2 regions of the Streptomyces sp. NPDC058773 genome follow, and region 1 is predicted to be linked to the other one. Evidence: riboswitches for the same ligand, from Rfam matches in the RefSeq annotation. Region 1 holds a riboswitch; the other holds the start of a gene.
What was found. A riboswitch is a leader RNA that binds a small molecule or an ion and turns the genes downstream of it on or off. The one in region 1 is predicted to bind thiamine pyrophosphate.
Positions count from the first base shown of each region.

Region 2: linked by a shared signal. The riboswitch ahead of ACFW5B_RS10305 (thiamine ABC transporter substrate binding subunit) and the one ahead of thiC (phosphomethylpyrimidine synthase ThiC) in region 1 are both predicted to bind thiamine pyrophosphate.

Region 1 covers NZ_JBHYPE010000001.1:163,207-167,661, reverse strand. The annotation lists gene ACFW5B_RS00770 (metallophosphoesterase) at 1-218, shown strand, start outside; gene ACFW5B_RS00765 (hypothetical protein) at 449-1,333, shown strand; gene thiC (phosphomethylpyrimidine synthase ThiC) at 1,416-3,194, opposite strand; TPP riboswitch at 3,188-3,344, opposite strand; gene ACFW5B_RS00755 (YibE/F family protein) at 3,416-4,455, shown strand, end outside.
Region 2 covers NZ_JBHYPE010000008.1:176,349-180,803, forward strand. The annotation lists gene ACFW5B_RS10295 (phosphatidate cytidylyltransferase) at 1-907, shown strand, start outside; gene rlmN (23S rRNA (adenine(2503)-C(2))-methyltransferase RlmN) at 1,094-2,200, shown strand; TPP riboswitch at 2,235-2,355, shown strand; gene ACFW5B_RS10305 (thiamine ABC transporter substrate binding subunit) at 2,459-3,535, shown strand; gene ACFW5B_RS10310 (ABC transporter permease) at 3,511-4,455, shown strand, end outside.

The DNA of each region.
Region 1 (4,455 bases):
TCCGGGAACTCCTCGATGCCTACGGCGGCGACCGCGTGGTCCACGGCCACAGCCCGATCCCGTATCTGCTGGGCGAGGTCGGCGCGGAGGACGGCGAGAGCGAGAGCGTTGCGGTCGACGGTCCGCATGTCTACGCCGACGGGCTGGCAATCGCCATGGACGGCGGCATCACGATGGCCGGAAAGCTGTTGGTCGTTCAACTGCCGCTGGCCGGCTGAGGGTTGCGGGCATCGCCGGGCGCCGGGTCGGCCGGCGTACGGTCAGGACGAAAACGGCGGGCGACACCGGCGGAAACCGGTCGGGGCATTACTCAATTTCCGCAAACTCTCTGTCACGCCGTGCCGGAGTCGCTCTACCATCGGTCTATCCGTAGCAGGCTCTCCTCCGTTTCCGCCCACTGCCCGGCCAACGCCGGCCGTACGGCCCTACGGAGCATCGGGGGATCCACATGAACAGCGCTCCGCACCTGCTGAACGAGGATCGCGAGGAATTCACGCGGCTCCTCGATGAGGCGCTGCGTACCGCCCCATACCGCCCGGACGACCTGACCGACACCACGGGATACCGTCTCGACACCGAGCAGTTGCGCACGATGGCGCTCAGCGCGACCACCGCCATCGCCGCCTGCGCCACGGCCGAATACCAACGCTATGTGCAGCTCCGCACCGCATTGCGGACACCGGCACCGGTCGCGTCCGTCGCCGATACGGGCGACGCGGAGCAGCACGGGGCCGACGGCGGGAGTCCGGCCCCGGACAGCGCCACGGTCATGGACGCGGCCGAAACCACCGGTGCCGGGCTGACCGCCATGATCGCCGTGCTGGCCCCCGTGCTCGCCGGTATCGCCGCCGTCCTCTTCCTCCTCATCGGATATGTGCTGCGCGCCGTCAGCTCCGACAAGTCGCTGGCCCAGCCGCTGATCAGCGTCGGCTGGATCTTCGCGGCGCTGACCGCGGCGGGCACCCTGGTCGCGATGGCCGGCCTTCTCGTCACGGCGCTGCGCAACGGCGCGTCCGCCCAGGTCGCCAGAGCCGGGGAGCGGGACGAGGCACTGGACCGGGCCCGTGAGGACTGGCGCCGCGCCCTCCTGGAGCGCGGCCTGCTGCCCTTTCTCCGTGCGGCCCTCAGCGACCCCGCCGCCACCCCGGACGACGTCCCGGACCGTTACGTCCCGCGCCGCACCACGTCCCCGGAGAGCCGGATTCCCACCCTCGGCTACACCCGCCCCGAGTTCTCCAGCCCCGACAGCGGCTCCTCGGGCGCCCGCCCGCGCTACTCCAGCCCGGACTTCACCAGCCCGGATTACGGCGGACCGGATCACCAGGCGGATTAGGGGTGCCGCCGCCGGCTCCGCCAACGGGGAGGCCCCCGCCCATCGGGCAGGGGCCTTCGCCGTGGGGGTCCGGACGGGCCGGCTAGTCCGCGATCGGCAGATAGACGCGGTTGCCCGCCGCGGCGAACTCCTTCGACTTCTCGGCCATTCCGGCCTCGGGGTCGAGGGCCAGGTCGCCACCGTGCTCGCGGCGGATGTCCTGACTGATCTTCATCGAGCAGAACTTCGGGCCGCACATCGAGCAGAAGTGGGCCGTCTTCGCCGGTTCGGCGGGCAGCGTCGCGTCGTGGAAGGCACGCGCCGTGTCCGGGTCGAGGGCCAGGTTGAACTGGTCCTCCCAGCGGAACTCGAAACGGGCGTCGGAGAGCGCGTCGTCCCACTCCTGGGCGCCCGGGTGCCCCTTGGCCAGGTCCGCCGCATGGGCCGCGATCTTGTAAGTGATCACGCCGGTCTTGACGTCGTCGCGGTCCGGCAGGCCCAGGTGCTCCTTGGGCGTGACGTAGCAGAGCATCGCGGTGCCCCACCAGGCGATCATCGCCGCGCCGATACCGGAGGTGATGTGGTCGTAGGCGGGCGCGATGTCGGTGGTCAGCGGGCCGAGCGTGTAGAACGGCGCCTCTTCGCAGATCTCCTGCTGGAGGTCGATGTTCTCCTTGATCTTGTGCATCGGGACATGCCCGGGGCCCTCGATCATGGTCTGTACGCCGTGCCGCTTGGCGATGGTGTTCAGCTCGCCGAGCGTCTTCAGCTCCGCGAACTGCGCCTCGTCGTTGGCGTCCGCGATCGAGCCGGGACGCAGACCGTCACCGAGTGAGTAGGTCACGTCGTAGGAGGCGAGGATCTCGCAGAGCTCCTCGAAGTGCGTGTAGAGGAACGACTCCTGGTGGTGCGCCAGGCACCAGGCCGCCATGATCGAACCACCGCGGGAGACGATGCCGGTCTTGCGGCGGGCCGTGAGAGGCACATAGCGGAGCAGCACACCGGCGTGCACCGTCATGTAGTCGACGCCCTGTTCGGCCTGCTCGATGACGGTGTCCTTGTAGATCTCCCAGGTCAGCTCCTCGGCCTTGCCGTCGACCTTCTCCAGCGCCTGGTAGAGGGGGACGGTGCCGATGGGGACGGGGGAGTTGCGCAGCACCCACTCGCGTGTGGTGTGGATGTTGCGGCCGGTGGAGAGGTCCATGACGGTGTCGGCGCCCCAGCGGGTCGCCCAGGTCATCTTCTCCACCTCCTCCTCGATGGAGGAGGTGACCGCGGAATTACCGATGTTGGCGTTCACCTTCACCAGGAAGTTCTTGCCGATGATCATCGGCTCGATCTCCGGGTGGTTGATGTTGGCGGGCAGCACCGCGCGGCCGGCCGCGATCTCGTCGCGGACGAACTCGGGCGACACCTTCTCGCGGAGGGCGACGTACTCCATCTCCGCGGTGATCTCGCCGCGCTGGGCGTAGGCGAGCTGGGTGACCGGGGTGCCCGTGCGGCCGCGCCGCGGCTGGCGGGGTCGGCCCGGGAAGACCGCGTCGAGGTTCTTCAGTCCGCCGCGCGGTGAGGTGTGCTTGAGGCCGTCGTCCTCCGGCCGCATGGGACGGCCCGCGTATTCCTCGGTGTCGCCGCGGCCGATGATCCAGTTCTCCCGCAGCGGTGCCAGACCGCGGCGGACATCGGTTTCGATATTGGGATCGGTGTACGGCCCTGACGTGTCGTAGAGCGTCACGTCCTTGCCGTTGGTGAGGTGCACCCGCCGGACCGGCACCCGAAGGTCCGGGCGCGCTCCGGAGACATAGCCCTTGTGCCAGCCGATCTGCGGCTTTTCGCCGTCGTTCGCACCGTTTTCGGGCGTGCGTGCATCCTGCAGAGTCATGAGACCCAACTCCCTACGCCGGCATTACCCGGTACCAGGTTCGGCGGTCGACGCAGCGGCTTCCGTCCGTCGGCGTTTCACGTGAAACGCCGCGGGGACGAAGGTCAGCGCCCTCTCAGCCCGGTGCTCCGAGCTCCCGCGATTGCAAAGGTGCCACCACGGTAGCGGCCGTTGTGGCGCGGTGAACAGTGGGCCCCTGGAGTTCTTGCGATGATCGGGCGGTGTCGCCTTACGAGACCCACCACCATTCCGCCCCGCACTCCCATGGGCACGGCCATGGCCCTGCCGCGCCCGTCTCCCGGCATCTGCGCAAGGTCATCGCGGCGGTGCTGATCCCGTTCGCGGCCGCGGTAGCGGTCGGTCTGGTCGTGCTCTGGCCGGGCGGTGCACCGCCCCACAAACCGTCCGGGGTCGGCTTCGACCAGCCCACGGAGACGGCCCGAGTGATCAAAGTGGCGGAGGTGAACTGCGCGGACGTCCATGCCGAACAGCAGCCTCAGCCACCGTCGCCGACGGGGCAGCCGCCGACCGGGGGAGCGGAGACGGGCAAGCACTGCCAGCAGGCAACGATCGAAGTCACCACCGGGGAGAACAAGGGGCGCACCTTCCGGACGGTGGTGACCCCGGACGCGCTGCGCCACTACACCACCGGTCAGGAGGTGGTGGTGACGTACTCCCCCAAGGCGCCGAAGGACCTGCAGTACTCGGTCAGCGATGTGGACCGGACGCTCCCGATGTGGCTGCTGGCAGCGATCTTTGCCTTCGCGGTGGTGATCGTCGGCCGGCTGCGGGGTGTGCTCGCACTGGTGGCGCTGGCGGCCAGCTTTGTGGTCCTGACGCTGTTCATCCTCCCGGCGATCCTCCAGGGCTCCAATCCGCTGGTGGTGGCGGTGGTCGGCGGCAGCGCGATCATGCTGATCGCGCTCTACCTGTGCCACGGGCTGACGGCCCGTACCTCCGTGGCCGTGCTCGGCACCCTCGCGTCACTGCTGCTGATCGGGCTGCTCGGATCGGTGTTCATCGGCTGGGCACTGCTGACCGGCAATACGGATGACACCACCGGGCTGGTGCACGGTCTGTACCCCGACATCGAGATCCGCGGTCTGCTGCTGGCGGGGATCATCATCGGTTCGCTGGGGGTGCTCGACGATGTGACGGTGACCCAGACCGCCGCGGTCTGGGAGCTCAAGGAGGCGGATCCGTCGGCAGGGTGGCGCAAGCTGTACGGGGCCGCGATGCGGATCGGCCGGGATCACATCGC
Region 2 (4,455 bases), on a different contig from region 1:
CCTGTTCCGCGACGAAAAGCCGCAGGAGCCCATGCCCACCTCTCTTTCCGGGTCCGACAGCTCGTCGGACCCAGAGAAGCCGAAGAAGAAGAGCGCGGGCCGTAATCTGCCCGCCGCCATAGGGGTCGGCGTCGGTCTCGGCGCGGTCATTCTGGCGTCGCTCTTCGTCTACAAGCCCGTCTTCATCGGCGTGATAGCGATCGCCGTGGTCGTGGGCCTGTGGGAGCTGACCTCGCGGCTGGCGGAGCGCAAGGACATCCGGGTGCCGCTGGTGCCGCTCGCGGTCGGCGGCACCGCCATGGTGGTCGCCGGATACGTCCGCGGCGCCGAGGGCGCCTGGGTGGCGATGGCGCTCACCGCGCTCGCGGTGCTGGTGTGGCGGATGACCGAGGCGCCGGAGAACTATCTGCGGGACGTCACCGCCGGTGTGTTCGCCGCGTTCTACGTGCCGTTCCTCGCGACGTTCGTGGCGCTGATGCTCGCGGCGGAGTCCGACGGGCCGCAGCGGGTGCTGACGTTCCTGCTGCTGACGGTCGTCAGCGACACCGGCGCGTACGCGGTCGGCTGGCGGTTCGGCAAGCACAAGCTCGCCCCGCGCATCAGCCCCGGCAAGACCCGCGAGGGACTCGTCGGCGCGGTGCTCTTCGCGATGGTGGCCGGCGCGCTGTGCATGGAGTTCCTGATCACGGACGGCGCCTGGTGGCAGGGCCTGCTGCTCGGCCTCGCCGTCGCGGGCAGCGCGACCCTCGGTGACCTCGGCGAATCCATGATCAAGCGGGACCTCGGGATCAAGGACATGGGCACCCTGCTCCCCGGTCACGGCGGCATCATGGACCGGCTCGACTCGCTGCTGCCGACCGCGCCCGTGGTCTGGCTGCTGTTCGTGGTCCTCGTCGGAGCCGGCTGAGCGCGGGGTTGTCACGGTGAGGGCAGGGAGAGGGATTCCTCTCCCTGCCCTTCTCCATGTGCGGACCGCCCGCCGGCGGGGACGGACTCGGTCCTGCCCTCGCCGATGGACCGGCCTCCGCGGGTGACCGTGCTCTCAGGGCTCCGGCCTGGGGCTCCTCAGATGATCTGCCACACTGGACCCACCATGCCTGCACCCGGAGAACTCACTTTCGTCGCGCCGCGCGGGGCCAAGAAGCCGCCGCGGCACCTTGCCGATCTCAGCCCCGTCGAGCGTCGTGAAGCGGTGGCCGCGATCGGGGAGAAGCCGTTTCGCGCCAAGCAGTTGTCGCAGCACTACTTCGCCCGCTATGCGCACGACCCGGCGCAGTGGACCGACATCCCGGCGGCGGCGCGCGAGAAGCTGGCGAGTGAGCTGCTGCCGGAGCTGATGACGGTGATGCGGCACATCTCGTGCGATGACGACACCACGCGCAAGACGCTGTGGAAGCTGCACGACGGGACGCTCGTCGAGTCGGTGCTGATGCGCTACCCGGACCGGGTCACGATGTGCATCTCCTCGCAGGCCGGTTGCGGGATGAACTGCCCGTTCTGCGCCACCGGCCAGGCCGGGCTGGACCGCAACCTCTCGACCGCCGAGATCGTGCACCAGATCGTCGACGGGATGCGTGCGCTGCGCGACGGCGAGGTGCCGGGCGGTCCCGCGCGGCTGTCGAACATCGTCTTCATGGGGATGGGCGAGCCGCTGGCCAACTACAAGCGGGTGGTCGGCGCGATCCGGCGGCTGACCGACCCCGAGCCGGACGGGTTGGGCCTGTCGCAGCGGGGGATCACCGTCTCCACGGTCGGCCTGGTGCCGGCGATGCTGCGGTTCGCGGACGAGGGCTTCAAGTGCCGGCTGGCGGTCTCCCTGCACGCGCCGGACGACGAGCTGCGGGACACCCTGGTACCCGTCAACACGCGCTGGAAGGTGCGGGAGGTGCTGGACGCGGCGTGGGAGTACGCCGAGAAGTCAGGCCGCCGGATCTCCATCGAGTACGCGCTGATCCGGGACATCAACGACCAGGCGTGGCGCGGTGACCTGCTGGGCCGGCTGCTGAAGGGCAAGCGGGTCCATGTGAACCTCATTCCGCTGAACCCGACGCCCGGCTCGAAGTGGACCGCCTCGCGCCCCGAGGACGAGCGGGCGTTCGTCCGGGCCATCGAGGCGCACGGGGTGCCGGTGACCGTCCGCGACACCCGCGGCCAGGAGATCGACGGCGCCTGCGGGCAGCTCGCGGCCTCGGAGCGCTGACCGCCCCGCTGGTACGGTGTGGTCGAACACATACACATTCCGACAGGGGAGCGCCACAGCGCTGAGAGTGCGGAAGCGTCGTCGTCACACGGTGCCCGCAGACCCTTGAACCTCGCCCGGGTCATTCCGGGTAGGAAGTTCGGTCGTCACTCATGCTGTTGCGCCCTGCCCCGGGCCGCTTCCGGTACGTCCACGTACGACGGAGCCGCGGACCCGGGGCAGGGCCGCGTCTCTTCCTGGCCAGCCAGGAGGAAATCAGTGAGCACCACCAGAAGGATCGCCGCGACCGCCGTCGCCGCCGCGGTCGGCATGACCGCGCTCGCCGCGTGCGGTGGCCAGGGTGGCGCGGGCGCGGATGCCAAGACCGTCACGCTCGTCAGCCATGACTCGTTCCAGGTCTCGAAGTCCGTCCTCGCCGCCTTCGAGAAGGAGAGCGGCTACAAGGTGAAGACCCTGCGGGGCGGGGACGCCGGCAAGGCCGTGAACCAGGCCGTGCTGTCCAAGGGCAACCCCCAGGGCGACGTGCTCTTCGGCATCGACAACACCCTGCTCTCACGCGGTCTGGACGAGGGCCTCTTCAGCCCGTACGAGGCCAAGGGGCTGGACAAGGTCCCCGCGGAGCTGCAGCTCGACAAGGGCGAGCACCGGGTGACGCCGCTCGACTACGGCGACATCTGCGTCAACTACGACCGCGGCTACTTCGACCGGCACAAGACCGCGCCGCCGAAGACCTTCGACGATCTCCTCGAACCCCGCTACAAGGGGCTGCTGGTCACGGAGAACGCCGCCACCTCCTCCCCGGGCCTCGCCTTCCAGCTCGCCACCGTCGCGAAGTACGGCGAGAAGGGCTGGCAGAGCTACTGGAAGAAGCTCAAGGCCAACGGCGTCGAGGTCGTCGACGGCTGGGAGCAGGCCTACAACGACCGCTTCTCCGGCTCCGCGGCCGGCAAGGGCAAGGGCGACAAGCCGCTGGTGGTCTCCTACGCCTCCAGCCCGCCCGCCGAGGTGCTCGGCAAGAAGCCCGCGCCCAAGGAGGCACCGACCGGTGTCGCGGCCGGCACCTGCTTCCGGCAGATCGAGTTCGGCGGTCTGCTCAAGGGTGCGAAGAACGAGAAGGGCGGCAAGGCGCTGCTGGACTTCCTGCTGAGCAAGCAGTTCCAGGAGGACGTGCCGCTGCAGATGTTCGTCAACCCGGCTCGCAAGGATGCCGAGGTGCCCGAGCTGTTCACCAAGTACGGCACGACGATCGACCAGCCCAACACGCTGGCGCCCGGGGCGATCACCAAGAACCGTGAACAGTGGATCAAGCAGTGGACCTCGCTCGTTCTGAAGTAACGCCCGCGGAGGTCACGGGGGCCCGGCGGGGCAGGCCCGCGCGGGGGACGGCGGTGCGGCTCGGCCTGATGGCGGTGCCGTGCGCCTTCTTCGCGCTGTTCTTCGCCTATCCCGTGCTGGCGATCGTCGGACGCGGGCTCAAGGACGGCGGGCAGTGGCAGCTCGGCCGGTTCGGAGCCGTGCTGAGCGACCCGGATGTCGCCCAGGTGCTGTGGTTCACCGTCTGGCAGGCGGCGGCCTCCACCGGGCTGACGCTGCTGATCGCGGTGCCCGGCGCCTATGTCTTCGCGCGCTTCGACTTCCCCGGCAAACAGCTGCTGCGGGCGGTCGTGGCGGTGCCGTTCGTGCTGCCCACCGTGGTGGTCGGCTCGGCCTTCCTCGCCCTCCTCGGGCGGGGCGGGCTGCTGGACGACCTGTGGGGCGTGCGGCTGGACACCTCGGTGTGGGCGATCCTGCTGGCACATGTCTTCTTCAACTACGCCGTCGTCGTACGGACCGTCGGCGGGCTCTGGGGGCAGCTCGACCCGCGGCAGGAAGAGGCGGCGCGGGTGCTGGGAGCCGGGCGGTTCGAGGCCTGGCGGCGGGTGACGCTGCCCGCGCTGGGCCCGGCCGTCGCGGCCGCCGCCCTGATGGTCTTTCTGTTCACCTTCACCTCCTTCGGGGTGGTGCAGATCCTCGGCGGCCCCACCTTCTCGACGCTGGAGGTGGAGATCTACCGGCAGACCGCGGACTACCTGGATCTGCCGACGGCCGCCGTACTCACCCTGGTCCAGTTCGGCGCGGTGCTGGGCGTACTGGCGCTGCACGCCTGGACCGTGCGCCGCCGGGAGTCCGCACTGCGGCTGGTGGACGCGGCGCGCACCGCCCGCCGGCCGCGCGGCCCCGGCCAGTGGGCGCTGCTGTGGGGGACGCTCGCGGTC